Regions from separate parts of the Streptomyces sp. NPDC057623 genome, predicted to be linked through region 3. Evidence: riboswitches for the same ligand, from Rfam matches in the RefSeq annotation. Region 3 holds a riboswitch; each other region holds the start of a gene.
What was found. A riboswitch is a leader RNA that binds a small molecule or an ion and turns the genes downstream of it on or off. The one in region 3 is predicted to bind cyclic di-AMP.
Positions count from the first base shown of each region.

Region 1 (4,142 bases), on a different contig from region 3:
GCGCGATCCGGGACAGGGTTTCGTAGCCCGTCTGGTGCAGGCCCACCGAGAGGATGCCGGTCGCCATGACGGCGGCGCCGGCTGTCGGGGGACGTCGCGACCACCAGGTACGGAAGGGGGAGCCGGGGGTGGTGGTGGCGGGCATGGGTTGATGCTAGGGAGCGGGGTGGGGGTTGGGGGCGGGGCGCGCCGGTGCCGCGTGCCTCCGGCGGTCGGGCGGGTACCTCTGCCCGGGGCGGCCTCGCCCCTCCACAGCCCACGCGCAAGCGCTACGCGCGCGTGGGCGTCAGCCGGGTGTCAGGCGGGGCGTACGACGCTGTGGATCGACGACTCACCGTCGTAGTAGATCGACTCCTCACGGACGTACGCGCCGGGCTTCGGGGCGTGGATCATCATGCCGTTTCCGATGTAGATGCCCACGTGGGTGATGTCGTCGTAGAAGAAGACCAGGTCGCCGGGCTGGGCGCTGGCGAGGGAGACCGTGGTGCCGGCGTTGACCTGGTCGTAGGTGACGCGGGGGATGTCGACGCCCGCGGCCTTCCAGGCGGCCTGGGTGAGGCCGGAGCAGTCGTAGGAGTCGGGGCCGGTGGCGCCCCAGACGTACGGCTTGCCGATCTGGGAGCGGGCGAAGGCCAGGGCCTTCTCGGCCTTGGTGGCGTACGAGGAGTCGGAGGAGGACGAGTCCGAGGAGGATGAGTCGGAGGAGGACGAGTCGGAGGAGGACGAGTCGGTGGGGGGCTCGTTGCTCTCCTGCTGCTGTGCCGCCTCTTGGCGCTGGCGCTCCGCCTCCGCCTGCTGCTTGGCCAGTTCCGCCGCCTTGCGGGCGGCCTCTTCCTGCTTGCGCTTCTCGATCGCGGCGAGGCGTGCCTTCTCCTCCGCCGTCAGCTTCGAGAGAAGTTCGCGGGCGTCGGCGAGCTTCGTCTGGACGGTGGTCTTCGCGGTTCGCAGGTCGTTCTGCGACTCGGTGAGCGTTTCGAGGCTCCGGGTGGCCTCCTCGCGCTTCTTCATCGTCGCGGACTGCTGTGTGAAGTAGTCGGCGACCGCTTCTTCCTGGCGGCCCGTCATGCGGTCCATCAGCTGGGACTGGTCGAAGTAGTCCTGCGGGGTGTCCGCGAGAAGGAAGGTCGCCGTGTCGGGGGCGGCCGCTCCGGTGCGGTACTGCGCGGCGGCGGAACGGCCGAGTTCCTCGCGCGCGTCGTTGAGCGTCTGGGTGCGCTGGGCCACGTCGTCGAGCAGGGTGTCGACGCGCTTGCGCTGCTTCGCGGTCTTCTCCTTGGCCGCGTTGTACTTCTCGGTCGCCGACTCCGCCTGGCGGTAGAGGTCGTCGACCTTCTTCTCGACCTCTTCGAGGCTGGGCTTGTCGTCTGTCGACGGGCTCGCGTTGGCCGTCTGGGACAGCAGGGCGACGGAGGTGAGGGCCGCCGTGGCGAGGGCGGGGGTCCGTATGCCTGCTACACGCGTACCAGCGGGACGCGACTTGCGGTGCGACGCCAAGGGAGGCGACTCCTTCCATGCTCCGCCTACCGAGTTAGCTGTCGGGTTCGGGCGGGTGGTTCGGAAGGGTTGCCCTACGGCCCGGGTGGGAAGTCCGGCCGATTCACCCCAAGTTCGGTGGGTCCCCGGCTCCGGGCGCCGTGGGCGTGCCGGACTCGGCGGAGGCCGTGCGGCCCGGCGACGTTCGCCGGAGGGGGTCGTACGGCCTGTCCGGCACCGTAGCCAACTCGTGAGGCCCCTGTGAAGGTTGATGTTCGATATGCCCGATACATTTTCGTGACCTTGGGGTAGTGCGTTGCGCGTGGCGGTCGGTTTGGGTGCGGCTGGTGGTTATCGGCTGTTTTGTCGAGGTGGCTGCGGAGTGTTATGGCCTGGTTGTGGAGGGTGAGGGGGTGGCGGCATGGGCGGGTCCGGTAGATCGTCGGGGGCTGAAACGGGCGATGTTCTCGGGGCGGCCGCGGGCTGTCAGTGGGGCGCCCTAGACTCGGAGAGCGATGAGCAGCCTCTTTGACGACAGCTTCCTGGCGGACCTCCAGGCCCCACGGGCCCACGAGGAGCATCCGCCACCGCCCGAGGACGATCATGCTCCGGAGTCGGTTCCGGACGATCTGTTCGGCGGGAAGTTCGACGTGCCTCCGGACCGGGACGCCTACTACCGCGACGGCGCCCCGCGCCCGGCCCTCGACGCGGCGGCGCTGCTGGAGGGGCTGAACGAGAACCAGCGTGCGGCCGTCGTCCACTCCGGCAGCCCGCTGCTCATCGTGGCCGGCGCCGGGTCCGGCAAGACGCGTGTGCTCACCCATCGCATCGCCCACCTGCTGGCCGAGCGGAACGTGCATCCGGGGCAGATCCTCGCGATCACCTTCACCAACAAGGCCGCGGGCGAGATGAAGGAGCGCGTCGAGCAGCTCGTAGGCCCGCGTGCGAACGCGATGTGGGTGATGACCTTCCACAGCTCCTGCGTGCGCATCCTGCGCAGGGAGAGCAAGAAGCTCGGGTTCACCTCGTCGTTCTCGATCTACGACGCCGCCGACAGCAAGCGGCTGATGGCGCTGGTGTGCCGTGATCTGGATCTCGATCCCAAGCGGTTTCCGCCCAAGTCCTTCAGCGCCAAGATCAGCAATCTGAAGAACGAGCTGATCGACGAGGAGGACTTCGCCGCCCAGGCGACGGACGGGTTCGAGAAGACCCTCGCTCAGGCCTACGCCCTGTACCAGTCGCGGCTGCGGGAAGCCAACGCCCTCGACTTCGACGACCTGATCATGACGACGGTCAACCTGCTGCGTGCCTTCCCGGACGTCGCCGAGCACTACCGCCGACGCTTTCGGCATGTGCTGGTGGACGAGTACCAGGACACCAACCACGCCCAGTACGCGCTGGTGCGCGAGCTCGTCGGGACCGGCGAGCACCCCGTCGACGTGCCGCCCGGCGAGTACGACCTCCCGCCCGCCGAGCTGTGTGTGGTGGGTGACGCCGACCAGTCGATCTACGCCTTCCGGGGCGCCACCATCCGCAACATCCTCCAGTTCGAGGAGGACTACCCGGACGCGACGACGATCCTGCTGGAGCAGAACTACCGCTCCACGCAGACGATCCTGACCGCCGCCAACGCCGTCATCGAGCGCAACGAGTCCCGCCGCCCCAAGAACCTGTGGACCAACGCGGGCGCGGGCGCGCGCATCACCGGGTATGTCGCGGACACCGAGCACGACGAGGCGCAGTTCGTCTCCGACGAGATAGACCGACTGACGGACGCGGGGGACGCGAAGGCCGGCGACGTCGCCGTCTTCTACCGGACGAACGCCCAGTCCCGTGTCTTCGAAGAGGTCTTCATCCGGGTCGGCCTGCCCTACAAGGTCGTCGGCGGGGTTCGGTTCTACGAGCGCAAGGAGGTCCGGGATGTGCTGGCCTACCTGCGGGTGCTGGCCAATCCCGAGGACTCCGTGCCGCTGCGACGGATCCTGAACGTGCCCAAGCGGGGCATCGGTGACCGCGCCGAGGCGATGATCGACGCCCTTTCGCAGAGGGAGAAGATCAGTTTTCCGCAGGCCCTGCGCCGGGTGGACGAGGCGTACGGCATGGCCGCGCGGTCGACCAACGCCGTCAAGCGGTTCAACACGCTGATGGAGGAGCTCCGTACGGTCGTCGAGTCCGGGGCGGGGCCGGCCACCATCCTGGAGGCCGTGCTGGAACGGACCGGCTACCTCGCCGAGTTGCAGGCTTCCACGGACCCTCAGGACGAGACCCGTATCGAGAACCTTCAGGAACTCGCGGCCGTTGCCCTGGAGTTCGAGCAGGAGTCGGGTGAGGGTGAGTCCTCCGGCGGGCTCGCGGCGTTCCTGGAGCGGGTCGCGCTCGTCGCCGACTCCGACCAGATCCCCGACGAGGACGAGGACGGCTCCGGTGTCATCACCCTGATGACCCTGCACACCGCCAAGGGCCTGGAGTTCCCGGTCGTCTTCCTCACCGGCATGGAGGACGGCGTCTTCCCGCACATGCGCGCCCTCGGCCAGGCCAAGGAGCTGGAGGAGGAGCGGCGGCTGGCCTACGTCGGCATCACACGTGCGCGTGAGCGGCTGTATCTGACGCGCTCGTCGATGCGCAGCGCGTGGGGGCAGCCGTCGTACAACCCGCCCTCCCGCTTCCTG
Region 1 is NZ_JBHVGZ010000001.1:163,779-167,920, reverse strand. Features, by position in the region: gene ACFU95_RS00775 (tellurite resistance/C4-dicarboxylate transporter family protein) at 1-145, opposite strand, end outside; gene ACFU95_RS00770 (NlpC/P60 family protein) at 298-1,494, opposite strand; cyclic di-AMP (ydaO/yuaA leader) riboswitch at 1,503-1,665, opposite strand; gene pcrA (DNA helicase PcrA) at 1,989-4,142, shown strand, end outside.
Region 1: another riboswitch for cyclic di-AMP. It lies ahead of ACFU95_RS00770 (NlpC/P60 family protein); the one in region 3 lies ahead of ACFU95_RS46645 (M23 family metallopeptidase).

Region 2 (4,142 bases), on a different contig from region 3:
TTGCAGCTGACCCAGGACGACTGGGAGAAGTACGGCGGCCTGGACTACGCCTCCAGCCCCGACCTGGCGAGCCGTTCCCAGCAGATCGCCGTGGCCCAGGACATCCTCGCGGACCGGGGTACCAGCCCCTGGGGCACCTGTGCGGTGCTCAACGGACTCACCAAGAAGTCCGGGGCTCTCGACCTCGACACAGGGGTGGGTGAGGACTCGCCCTCCGAGGTGTCCGGCTCGTCCGGCTTGCTCGATTCATCCGGCTCGTCCAACTCATCCAATTCATCGGACTCATCCGACTCGTCCGGGAAGTCGGACCAGAAGGACGACTCCTCTGACGCGTCGAGTGACTCCTCGGACGCTGCGTCTGATTCGTCCCGGGATTCTTCCCCTTCGCCCTCTTCGTCCCCTTCATCACCTTCGGCGGATGACGCCGACGCGTCCGACGCGTCGCCCGACACCAAGGCGTCGCAGTCGTCCGACGGCTCTCCCGTGGAGGACTTCGAGGGTGACAATCAGGACAATGTGGTGCAAGACGTAGGCTCCTGGAGCCTTGTCGACACCGGAGCGGTCGACGCCGGGACGTCCGGCCCGGGGCGCCATCGGGGCCCCAGTGCCGACGAGAGCAAGGCCGTCGACGGTGCCGACAAGTCCGCCAAGTCCTCCGGCCGTCACGCCTCCTACGACGTCCGCGCCGGCGACACTCTCGCCTCCATCGCCGACTCCCTTGACCTCGAGGGCGGGTGGCGTGCGCTGTACGACGCGAACAAGGACGCCATCGGCGCTGACGCGAACCACATCTTCGCCGGTCAGACCCTGGACGTCCCCGTCGAATAACGGTCGAACAGGGCGAAAAACAGCGCGAGTTCGCGTCACTATTCGCACCTGAATGTCCGTTTTGAGGGCGGTGAGAGATAGATCTCAGAAGCCCTGATCGTCTTTGTAAAACCCGGAATCGCATGTCTACGGTCATGACCGCTCGCCACCAGTGCGAGCCCCGACAGCCGTCACGCCGAATCCTGCCGGCGGCCGTGCGGGAACAGTCGTCGCGTCAAGCGCCGTAGGCAGGAGCGGGGGACCCAAGGTAAGCGCCGGGTCCGGCAGTTGAGGCTCTTCGGGGCCGCACGGCCGGAACCGGCTCGGGGTGAAGTCGCGCAACAGCAGCCGAGAGGCGAGCGTGCGCGGCCGGGCAACTCAACCGGCCCGAACCCGACAGCTCACCTCGTAGGCGTCGGTGAGGGGATCTCTCCATGCTGTTTTCCAGCAAGGGCAAGCACCGTCGTCCGTCCAAGGCCGCTCGCGCCATAGCCGTCGTCGGCGTCACCGGCGCCGCCGCGGTCGCCGCCCCGCTGATGGCGGCCGGCAGCGCCTCCGCCGCCACCGCCTCCGAGTGGGACGCCGTCGCCCAGTGCGAGGCCGGCGGCAACTGGTCCATCAACACCGGCAACGGCTACTACGGCGGTCTGCAGTTCTCCGCCTCGACCTGGGCCGCGTACGGCGGCACGGCGTACGCCGCCACCGCCGACCAGGCCACCAAGGCCCAGCAGATCGAGATCGGCGAGAAGGTCCTCGCGGGCCAGGGCAAGGGTGCCTGGCCGAACTGCGGCACCGGCCTGTCGAGCGCCGCGTACAGCGGCTCCGGCTCCTCGCAGAGCACCGGGACCGCCCCTCGCGCCACCGAGGAGCAGCCGGCCTCCCGCTCCGCCGAGCGTCCGGCCGCCGAGAAGAAGTCGACCAAGACCGTCACCACCCCGACCGGCAAGAAGGTCAAGAAGGGCGACGGCGAGTACAAGGTCGTCAAGGGCGACACCCTCAGCTCGATCGCCGAGGCCGAGAAGGTCAAGGGCGGCTGGGAGAAGCTGTTCCAGCTGAACAAGGACATCGTCGAGGACGCCGACCTCATCTACCCCGGTCAGCAGCTGCACCTGAAGTAATACGCGGGAAACAGCTGAACCACAGCGCCCTCACAGCCGTGGACCTCATCGTGAAGGCGTCGTGAGGGTCACCCCCGTCCCCGCGAACTCCCCGCCTCGGTGCGTCTTCCCCCGTACGCACCGGGGCGGGGCTTTTTTGTGCCGGTGTCTTTGTTCCGTTCGGAAACAATTTACTCTCGGTTCTGTCCACGGGGCGGTCGACCGCTGGCTGAACGCCCGGAGCCGGTTAGGCTCGTCTCGCAGTACCCACCGCGGACCGCTTACCCGCGTCACATCCCAAGAAGGAGATGCTCGTGCCGTCCATCGACGTCGTCGTAGCCCGGGAAATCCTCGACTCGCGAGGCAACCCCACCGTCGAGGTCGAGGTCGGCCTCGACGACGGCAGCACGGGTCGTGCCGCCGTTCCGTCCGGTGCCTCCACGGGTGCCTTCGAGGCCATCGAGCTCCGCGACGGCGACCCCAACCGCTACCTGGGCAAGGGTGTCGAGAAGGCCGTCCTCGCCGTCATCGAGCAGATCGGCCCGGAGCTCGTCGGCTACGACGCCACCGAGCAGCGCCTGATCGACCAGGCCATGTTCGACCTGGACGCCACCGACAACAAGGGCTCCCTCGGCGCCAACGCCATCCTCGGCGTCTCCCTCGCCGTGGCCCACGCCGCCTCCGAGGCCAGCGACCTGCCGCTGTTCCGCTACCTGGGCGGCCCGAACGCGCACCTGCTGCCAGTGCCGATGATGAACATCCTGAACGGCGGCTCGCACGCCGACTCCAACGTGGACATCCAGGAGTTCATGATCGCCCCCATCGGCGCGGAGTCCTTCTCCGAGGCCCTGCGCTGGGGCGCCGAGGTCTACCACACCCTCAAGAAGGTGCTGAAGACCAAGGGCCTGTCCACCGGCCTCGGCGACGAGGGCGGCTTCGCCCCGAACCTGGAGTCCAACCGCGCCGCGCTCGACCTCATCATCGAGGCCATCAAGCAGGCCGGTTACGTCCCCGGCGAGCAGATCGCGCTCGCGCTCGACGTCGCCGCGTCCGAGTTCTACAAGGACGGCGCGTACGAGTTCGAGGGCAAGTCCCGCTCGGCCGCCGAGATGACCGAGTACTACGAGGAGCTCGTGGCGGCCTACCCGCTCGTCTCCATCGAGGACCCGCTGTTCGAGGACGACTGGGCCGGCTGGAACGTCATCACCGAGAAGCTGGGCGACAAGGTCCAGATCGTCGGCGACGACCTCTTCGTCACCAACCCGGAGCGCCTGGCCCGCGGCATCGAGGAGGGCTCCGCCAACGCCCTGCTCGTCAAGGTGAACCAGATCGGCTCGCTGACCGAGACCCTGGACGCCGTCGAGATGGCCCAGCGCAACGGCTTCAAGTGCATGATGTCCCACCGCTCCGGCGAGACCGAGGACGTCACCATCGCCGACCTCGCCGTCGCGGTGAACTGCGGCCAGATCAAGACCGGCGCCCCGGCCCGCTCGGACCGCGTCGCCAAGTACAACCAGCTGCTGCGCATCGAGGAGATCCTCGACGACGCCGCGGTGTACGCCGGCCGTAGCGCTTTCCCGCGCTTCAAGGGCTGAGCAAGGCACACCCCGGCTGACCGGCTGACCCCCACCTGGGGTGAGCCTTAGCCAGTCGTACGTACGTCCCCGTACTCGGTCCCGTACCGTGTGCGGGGACGTACGCGTGTGAAACGGGAGGCGGGACATGGCCGTCAAGGACCGGGACCGGTTCTCCACCGCGACCAGGATCCGGCTGCTCGGCGAGCAGACGGCGGCCCGCGTCTACCGCTCCCAGACGAAGCGGCAGGCCCGGCGCTCCAGGCTCACCGGACGCGCCGCGCTGCTCGCGCTGGTCCTCTGCTCCATGGTCGTGGCGCTGGCCTACCCCATAAGGCAGTACGTCTCCCAGCGCGCCGAGATCGCCGACATGCAGCGGCAGAAGGAGGAGGCCGCCCAGCGCGTCGAGCAGCTGCGCGACCTCAAGGCACGCTGGCAGGACGACGCGTACGCCGAGCAGCAGATCCGGCTGCGGCTGCACTATGTGCTGCCCGGGGAGACCGGCTACGTCGTCGTCGACCCGGACGCGGCCAAGCAGGCGCGCACCGACCAGAGCGCGGCAGACCGCCCCTGGTACGCGAACATCTGGGACGGGGTCGACAAGGCCGACGCCGCCGACCACTGAGCCCAGCGAGACCCGATAGAAAGACAGGCATGCACACGC
Region 2 is NZ_JBHVGZ010000093.1:14,856-18,997, reverse strand. Features, by position in the region: gene ACFU95_RS45720 (transglycosylase family protein) at 1-828, shown strand, start outside; cyclic di-AMP (ydaO/yuaA leader) riboswitch at 1,038-1,237, shown strand; gene ACFU95_RS45715 (transglycosylase family protein) at 1,242-1,925, shown strand; gene eno (phosphopyruvate hydratase) at 2,213-3,499, shown strand; gene ACFU95_RS45705 (septum formation initiator family protein) at 3,627-4,103, shown strand; gene ACFU95_RS45700 (DUF501 domain-containing protein) at 4,133-4,142, shown strand, end outside.
Region 2: another riboswitch for cyclic di-AMP. It lies ahead of ACFU95_RS45715 (transglycosylase family protein); the one in region 3 lies ahead of ACFU95_RS46645 (M23 family metallopeptidase).

Region 3 (4,142 bases):
ACCCCGCCAAGGGGCGCCGCCCCCTGGACCCCCGCTTCGGCCTGCGGCCTCGTCCTCAAACGCCGGACGGGCTGGAAGACGGACCAGCGCCAGGCCCCCTGCGGGTGGGTGGGGCTCGGGATGGCAAATGCCTCGTCCTCAAACGCCGGACGGGCTGGAGGGGTTCAGGACGACGCCTGTGTGAGGCTCTCCGTTTCCTCCTCCGTCAGCATCAGCTCGTCCACCCCCACCAGCGCCGCCAGCTGCTCGACAGTCCGGGCCGAGGCGATCGGGGCCGTGACCGTCGGCTGGGACGCCAGCCAGGACAGGGCGACCGTGGCCACCGGCGCCTCGTGGGCGGCGGCGATCTCGTCCAGGGCGGCGAGGACCTTCCGGCCCCGTTCCGTCTCCGTGTGCTTGGCGGCACCCTCGGCACGCCGGCTGCGCACCGTCGTACCGGTGCGGTACTTGCCCGTGAGGAAGCCGGACGCCAGGGCGAAGTACGGGACCGCCGCAAGGCCCTCGCGCTCGGCGAGGTTCTGGAGGTCGCCCTCGTAGGTGTCGCGGGAGACCAGGTTGTAGTGGGGCTGGAGGGCGACGTACCGGGCCACACCCTCGCGGTCGGAGAAGGCGAGGGAGGCCGCCAGGCGCTCCGCCGAGATGTTGGACGCGGCGATGTGCCGTACCTTGCCGGCCTTCACCAGCTCGTCCAGCGCGCCGATGATCTCCTCGACCGGCACGTCCGGCTTGTCGAAGTGGGTGTAGTAGAGGTCGATGTGGTCGGTGCCCAGGCGGCGCAGGGAGGCGTCGGCGGCCGCCTTGATGTTGGCCGCGGTGAGTCCCTGGAAGTCGGGGTGCTGGCTGGCCTTCGTGGCGATCACGACATCCGCGCGGTTGCCGCGGGCCTTCAGCCAGTTGCCGATGATGGTCTCGGACTCGCCGCCCGCGTTGCCCTCGGCCCACGCCGAGTACGAGTCGGCCGTGTCGATGAAGTTGCCGCCCGCCGCCGCGTAGGCGTCCAGGACGGCGAAGGACTGGGTCTCGTCCGCCGTCCAGCCGAAGACGTTGCCGCCGAGGGAGAGCGGGAAGACCTCCAGGTCGGAGGTGCCGAGCTTGCGTAGGGAAGTCATGTTCGACATCAACGCCCTTGGCGGAGTCCACTCTTCCGGATCAGCCGCAAAGTTCCCGTAAACAAGCGGACCCCGGCGCTCCGGAGCCGGCAGCCCTGACGTCGGGGGGTTGTCGTCAGGACCGCCGGAGATCCGGAACAGCCGGGGATCAGAAGCGGGTGTTTCTCGGACGCCTCAGGGCGTGAGCCCCTTGCCGCGCAGCCACGCCATCGGGTCGATGCCGCTCGCGCTGCCGCCGGGGTGCACTTCGAGGTGCAGGTGGGCACCGGTCACGTTGCCCGTGGCGCCCACGCGGCCGATGACGTCGCCCGTATTGACCTTCTGGCCCACGCTCACGCTGATCGACGACTGGTGCGCGAACCAGATCTCGGTGCCGTCGTCGAGGGTGAGCTCCGTCTTGTAGCCGTACGACCCGTCCCAGCCGGCGAACGTGATCGTGCCGCTGTGCACGGCCTTGATCAGCGTGCCGGAGGGGGCGGCGAAGTCCAGGCCCGTGTGGTAGCCGGAGGACCAGTAGGCGCCGGCCTGACCGAAGGTCGAGGTGATCGTGTACGAGGAGGTCGGCAGCGTGAACTGCTTGGCCAGCTCGGCCAGGCGCTCGGCCTCGGCCTTCTTGCGGGCTTCTTCCTCGGCCTTGGCCTTCGCGGCGGCGGCCTTGGCCTTGGCCTCCTCCTCCGCCTTGGCGGCCGCGGCGGCGGCCTCCTTCTCGGCGGCGACGACAGCGGCCGCGGCGGCCTTGCTCTCGATCTGGTCCTGCTGCTGCTCGGCCTGCGCCATGATGCGGCTGCGCAGCGCCTCGCCGGCGTCGGTGGTGCCCTGGGTGGTCTCTTCGACGGCCGTGCCCATGGTGCTCAGCGCGGTGCCGGTGTCCTCGGCGGGCGCGGCGTCGTCGTCGGAGATCAGGGGCAGGTCCGGCATGGTGATGGCGACCGGCGGCTTGCCGCTGTTCGCGCTGGCCATACCGCCCGCGCCGACGGCGGCTATGACTCCGACGCCGAGAACCGTGGAGCTGCGGGCGAGTCCCCCGCCACGCTGCTTGGAGACGCGATGCCTGCCGCGTACGGGACGGAGGGAATCCGCGGTGGGGTTCCACTCCTCGAACGGGCCCTCGTCGGTGCGGTGACGGTCGTAGCCGAAGGTTTCGCTACCGCGTTGACTCGGCACGAACGGGGCTTGCGGGGCAGGCGGGTTGGACGCCACGTGGGCGTACTCCTTTCCTTCCTTCTCGCCTACCGGGTTAGCTGACGGGTTCGGAGCAGGAAGGTCTCCTACGCGCGTATACCAACCGTGAGTTCCCGGTGGTATCCGTGCGATTCACCCCAAGGTGGTGGTTCCCCGGTTCCCTTGCGGGATTCGGCGCGTGCGCACGGAGCCGACTCTTGTGACGGCTGGGACGACCGCGCTGCGTTATCGAACGTTAATAGACGCGGGGTGCGGATTCCAAGCTGTTCCGCTTGATCATTAACGATTCTCGCCTGGACTTACAGGTCATGAGCGGCCTAAATCGGGCGAGTTGACCAAGGCTCAGGGGTCACACAGGTATTGACGGTATGTCAGTTGTTATGCGGAGGGCACTCGTCTGATCACCCTTGGTGACGGCGATCAGGGTCTGCTCTCCACAAGATCTTCATCTGGTCCGTCGTACGGCGATGAGGGCCATGTCGTCCGCCATGCCGCCCCCGGAGTGGCGGCGCACCTCCGCCGCGAGCACACCGAGCAGCTCGGTCGGCTCGCGCCGGGCGTTGGCCCGTCCCGCGAGCCCCGCCTCGGGGTCGTAGAACCGCCCGGTGGCGTCCCGGGCCTCGGACAGGCCGTCGGTGTGGAGGAGCAGCGTCGCCCCGCCCGGGAAGTCGGCCTCCTGGGCCCGGTCCGGCCAGGTCCCGAGCTCACCCATGCCCAGGGGCAGCGCGGGCTCCGGAGCGGGCAGCGCGCGCACCTCGCCGTCGGCGTACAGCAGCAGGGGCGGGGGATGGCCGCGGTTGACGAGGCGCACGGTCCCGTCGCCGTGCGCCAGCTCGGCGAGGACGGCGGTGGTGAACCCCTCGGAGGCCTCGATCCCCTCGCGTCGCGTGCGCTCCCGTGCCAGCGCCCGCTCCAGGCGCTGCGCGACCGCCTCCAGCGCGGTCTCCTGCTCGGCGGCCTCCCGGAAGGCCCCGATGACGACGGCGACCACCCCGACCGCTCCCATGCCCTTGCCGCGCACGTCCCCCACGACGATCCGTACGCCGTGCGGGCTGTCCTGCACCGCGTACAGGTCACCGCCGATGAAGGCCCCTTCCTGCGCCGCCTCGTACCGTGCCGCGATCTGGAACCCGCCGATCCGCTCGGCGGGGTCGGGGAGTACGGCGCGCTGGGCGGCCTCGGCGATCTCGCGGGCGGAGGCAAGGCGCTCGTCGCCGCGGCGGACGAGGAGGTTGATGAGGACGGCGAGGACGGAGACGGTGACCACGGTGACCAGCTCAGTGGTCACCTCGGCCCGGGGAAGGTCGCCGGGCAGGCCGCGGAGCACGAGCAGGGTGCCGACCGCCACGATGCCCGTGAGCACGGTGCCGCGCTGCGAGTAGAGCGGGGCGGCGACCAGGGGGGCGGCGGTGAAGAAGGGGGCGCCGGTGAAGTCCGTGGGTGTGACGTAGTCGTACATGCCTCCGGCCGCGATCAGCAGGGCGGGGAGCAGCCGGACGAACCGGCGCGCGTACGAGATCCGCCGTTGCTCCACCTCACCAGGGTTGCCGAAGCGGGGGCGGTGGGCGAGTGGTGACGGCCGACCGGACGAGCGCGCGGCCGGTGAGGAGTCGAATGGGGGGCTGGGTCCCCGGGCGGGAAATCGCGCGGAAATCCCGGGAATCCGAGTGGGAAACCCGGCAGGAAACGACTCAGGGCCGGAACTGAATCAGTTCCGGCCCTGGGCCATCAGTAGCGGGGACAGGATTTGAACCTGCGACCTCTGGGTTATGAGCCCAGCGAGCTACCGAGCTGCTCCACCCCGCGGCGATGACTCAATAGTACGCCATCCGCGGGGCAGAAAGCACACGC
Region 3 is NZ_JBHVGZ010000099.1:23,009-27,150, forward strand. Features, by position in the region: gene ACFU95_RS46640 (aldo/keto reductase) at 165-1,109, opposite strand; gene ACFU95_RS46645 (M23 family metallopeptidase) at 1,284-2,309, opposite strand; cyclic di-AMP (ydaO/yuaA leader) riboswitch at 2,321-2,478, opposite strand; gene ACFU95_RS46650 (PP2C family protein-serine/threonine phosphatase) at 2,737-3,825, opposite strand; tRNA gene ACFU95_RS46655 (tRNA-Met) at 4,024-4,097, opposite strand.

Region 4 (4,142 bases), on a different contig from region 3:
GGGTCGGCGGGAGCCTTTCGCTGGCCCGACGGGCGTACGACATCCGTACCGGACACGACGACCGTGCCGGAGCGTCCGTGGTAACCGATCGGCAGATGCTTCCAGTTGGGGGTCAGGGAGTCCGCGGCGTCGGGGCGGAAGATCTGGCCGACGTTACGGGCGTGGTTCTCGGAGGCGTAGAAGTCGACGTAGTCCGCGACCTCGAAGGGGAGGTGCAGAGTCACCGAGGACAGGGGGTGGAACAGGTCCGCGACGGCCGCCTGGTGCGCCGGAACCGTCACCCACGCCGTCAGGGCGCGGCGCACGTCCGACCAGGCGGTGGGGCCCGCGGCGAGCAGCGGGTTCAGGGAGTCCTGGGCGAGCAGTGGGGCATACGGCGAGCCGAGTGCGTGGGCCGCCTTGCCCGCGTCGAGGACGTGGTCGCCGAGCCGGACGCCGACCCGGCGCGCGGAGTCCGAGCCGGGAAGGGAGAAGACGCCGTACGGAAGGTTGTGCGTGCCGAAGGGGTCGCCCTCGGGGAGATCGAAGGGGGGCATGGGGTGCTGCCTCACTCTCATACGCTCCGTGCCATGTGGTCGGGCCACACGTTACGGGTGAGGTGCCGGTCTTGGGCAGTGCCGAGCTCGCGTCGCCGGGCCGGTGAATCACCAGGTCGCGGTACCCGGCCGAGACTCGGGCGCCTCCGACGCGATGCGCTGACGCGGCCGCCGGACCACGGGGGAGTGAAATCGCAACAACCGGAAGGAAGTTGCGCAGGCTGAAACAGAATCCGAACCGGAACAGGTGTCAACACATGTGAACACAGCAGCCGTCCGGTTCACGTCGAGTCGATGGGGCTTCCTGTCCGTATTCTCTGATCATGGCCCCACCCATCGCATATTCACTCATCGCCACTGACCTGGACGGGACGCTGCTCCGAGGCGACGACACGCTCTCCGACCGCTCCCTCGACGCGCTCGCGCAGGTCGCGGCGGCCGGTGCCCAGCACCTCGTCGTGACAGGACGGCCGGCGCCCAGAGTGCGGCCGCTCCTCGACGTCCTGGGCAGCCGGGGGCTCGCGGTGTGCGGACAGGGCGCGCAGTTGTACGACGCCGGCGCGGACCGTCTGCTGTGGTCCGTCACCCTGGACCGGGAGTTGGCGGAGACCGCGCTCGGCAAGATCGAGGCCGAGGTCGGGGAGGTGTACGCGGCCGTCGACCAGGACGGCGTCGACGGGCTCACGCTCATCGAACCCGGGTACCTGATGCCCCACCCCACCCTGCCCGCCGTACGCGTCCAGTACCGCGACGACCTGTGGTGCGAGCCGATCAGCAAGGTGCTGCTGCGCCATCCCACCCTGTCCGACGACGAGTTGGCTGCGACGGCGCGATCGGTCGTCGGTTCCCTCGCGACGGTCACCATGTCCGGGCCCGGGACCGTCGAACTCCAGCCATGCGGCATCACCAAGGCGACCGGTCTCGCGCTCGCCGCCGAGCACCTCGGCCTCGGCGCGCACGAGACCATCGCCTTCGGGGACATGCCCAACGACATCCCCATGTTCGACTGGGCCGGCCGCGGGGTGGCGATGGCCAATGCCCACCCCGAACTCAAGGCGGTCGCCGACGAGGTCACCCTCTCGAACGAGGACGACGGCATCGCCGTCGTCCTCGAGAGACTGTTCGCGGGCAGTTTCGCCGATCTCGCCTAGTAGGGCCCGTTGACGTTGTCGATCGAGCCGTAGCGCGCGGCCGCGTAGTTGCACGCGGCCGCGATGTTCGCGACCGGGTTGAAGGGGTCGTACACCGTCCCCGGCACGTGGTAGGCCGCGAAGGTGGGGTCGATGACCTGGAGGAGGCCCTTGGACGGGGTGCCCGCCGCGGCGTTGGAGTCCCAGTTGTTGATGGCCTGCGGGTTGCCCGACGACTCGCGCATGATGTTGCGGTGAATGCCCTCGTACGATCCCGGAATTCCGTTCTGTCCCATGATGTCCAGGGCGTTGCGGATCCAGCCGTCGAGGTTGTCCGGGAACGTCTTCACCGACGACTGGGTGGCCTGGGCGACGGCGGACTTCTTGGCGGGCGCGGGCGCCTTCTCGGCCGTCTTGGTCGGCGTGGCGGCCGTCTTGGTCGCCCGGACCTTCAGGTCGACGCCCGGGTGGATGAGCCGGGGGTTGTCGCCGATGGTCGCGCGGTTGTCCTTGTAGAGCTGCTTCCAGCCGCCCTGCGCGTCATACCGATCCGCGATGCCGTAGAGCGAATCGCCCTTTTTCGTGGTGTACGTAATGGTCTTGTCCTTCGCCACGGAGGGCGCGGACCGGGGTGCCGCCTGGGCGGCGCTGGGGGCCTGGGCCGGCTGGGCGGCGCTCGCGGTGGTGGCGCTCAGCAGCGGGAGCGCGAGGGCGGCGGTGCCGGTGCCGGCCATGGCGACACGGCGGGTGAGCGGACTGGTGCTGGGGCGGCGGTGCTTGCCTCGGGACATGGCGCTGTTCCTCTCCGGCGCCTGCGAGGTGAGCTGTCGGGTTCGGGCGGGAGATGCCCGGCCGCGCCGCCGTGCGGCGTCGCGACTTCACCCCTAGCCGTCCGGTGCGCCATCAAGGCGTCCGGTCCGGCGGCCTACCTGGGTCCCCCGCTCCTGCCGTACGTGTGTGAGTTCCGTGGGTGGATGACTCGGGCGGCGGCAGGATTCGGCGTCCGCCCGACTGAGCGGGAACGTATGCGAGAGCACATGTCCGGAACAAGTGCCGTGGTCACCTGACGTGCCGGTTGACCATGGTCTGGTGGGTATGGGGTACTTGATCCTTTGCGGTTGCCAAGCCTCAACTTGCGTGTGAGGCAAGGGGAGACGAGGGGGTGCCGGGCGGTGCGGGCGGCCGGGCGGGCGTGACCCAAGTCACTGGCATCCACAAGAGCGGCAAATCGGGCAATGAATCCAACTCGCCTTTATCCGGCTGTCCGTGGAGTCCGTTTCTCCCATGTGCGGTGGAAAAGTACCTCTTCGCCCTCCAGGCAGACGACCTCGTTGGAGACGACGAAGTCATGCCGGTCACAGCTGATCTCCGAGCGCGTCCGCACCGTCGCGTCCCATGCCTGCTCCGGGCGGTGCAGACGGATCGACCACTCCGATCGGGTGCGGGCCGACAAGGGGTCCGACTCGTTGATCGTGTACGTCTCCAGCGCGTCCTCGGTGAACTCCAGACCGTCGGGGTACACGCGCGTGCCGCCGTACCGAGGGTCGACCTCCAGGCGCCACTCGCCCTTGGCCACGTCCCGCACGACCAGCCGCTCGGGGCGCGGCTCGTCCAGCGTGACGGGGGAGTTCACGCCGAGCGGCTCCGCCTGTTCCGGTTCCTCGAAGGTGATCGCCGTGCCGTTTGCCGTGCCCTCCGCCACGTCGTCCACCGTTTCGTCCAACGCACGCGCGCGTACCGGAAGTTCCAGGGAGCTTCCCGCCGGTTCCAGGCCGAAGCCCGCCGCCGAGTCCGGCTGGGGCCAGATCCACGGCCAGTACGCGGAGGAGACCGCGAGGCGGATGCGGTGACCGGGCGGGAAGGCGTGGCCGATGCCGTTCAGCTCGAAGGTCACGTCCTGGGTGGCGCCCGGCTCCCACGGCACCGCACGATCGCGGCCATGGCGGGCGGACAGGTTCAGCACGCCCCGCGTCACCAGGGTCGAGGCACCGTCCGGCGCCACGTCGCAGAGCCGGGCGACGACCTGCCCGCGCGGCACCTCCGACGTCAGCCGCAGCCGCACCCTCGGCCGCCCCAGCACCCAGGTCTCCTCGCCCACTTCGAACTCGAAGCACGCCGAGCGCGCGTCCTCCTCCCGCTGGTCGGGCGGCAGGTCGGCGTCGTTGCCGAACGGGAAGAAGCGTCCGGCGTCGATGCCGGTGTGCATGGGAGAGCGCACCAGGACGGGGGCGCCCTGGAAGGCGTACGTCACCGCGCGCACATGGGGAGAGGGCCAGGCCGGCTCGCCGACCCAGCGGCCGGGCAGCGTGGGGTACACCGTGGCCGGCGGGTGGGAGTCGCTGACGTAGGAGCGCAGCAGGGGCTCGGACATGACGCCGGTGTCCTCGTCCTTCAGCCAGTGGTCCCACCAGCGCAGCGTCTCCTGGAGAAAGCCGATGGCCGGGCCCGGCGGCAGGCCGCGGTCGGGGTACTGGTG
Region 4 is NZ_JBHVGZ010000001.1:361,057-365,198, reverse strand. Features, by position in the region: gene fahA (fumarylacetoacetase) at 1-536, opposite strand, end outside; gene ACFU95_RS01745 (HAD family hydrolase) at 860-1,687, shown strand; gene ACFU95_RS01740 (transglycosylase SLT domain-containing protein) at 1,684-2,457, opposite strand; cyclic di-AMP (ydaO/yuaA leader) riboswitch at 2,463-2,646, opposite strand; gene ACFU95_RS01735 (CocE/NonD family hydrolase) at 2,919-4,142, opposite strand, start outside.
Region 4: another riboswitch for cyclic di-AMP. It lies ahead of ACFU95_RS01740 (transglycosylase SLT domain-containing protein); the one in region 3 lies ahead of ACFU95_RS46645 (M23 family metallopeptidase).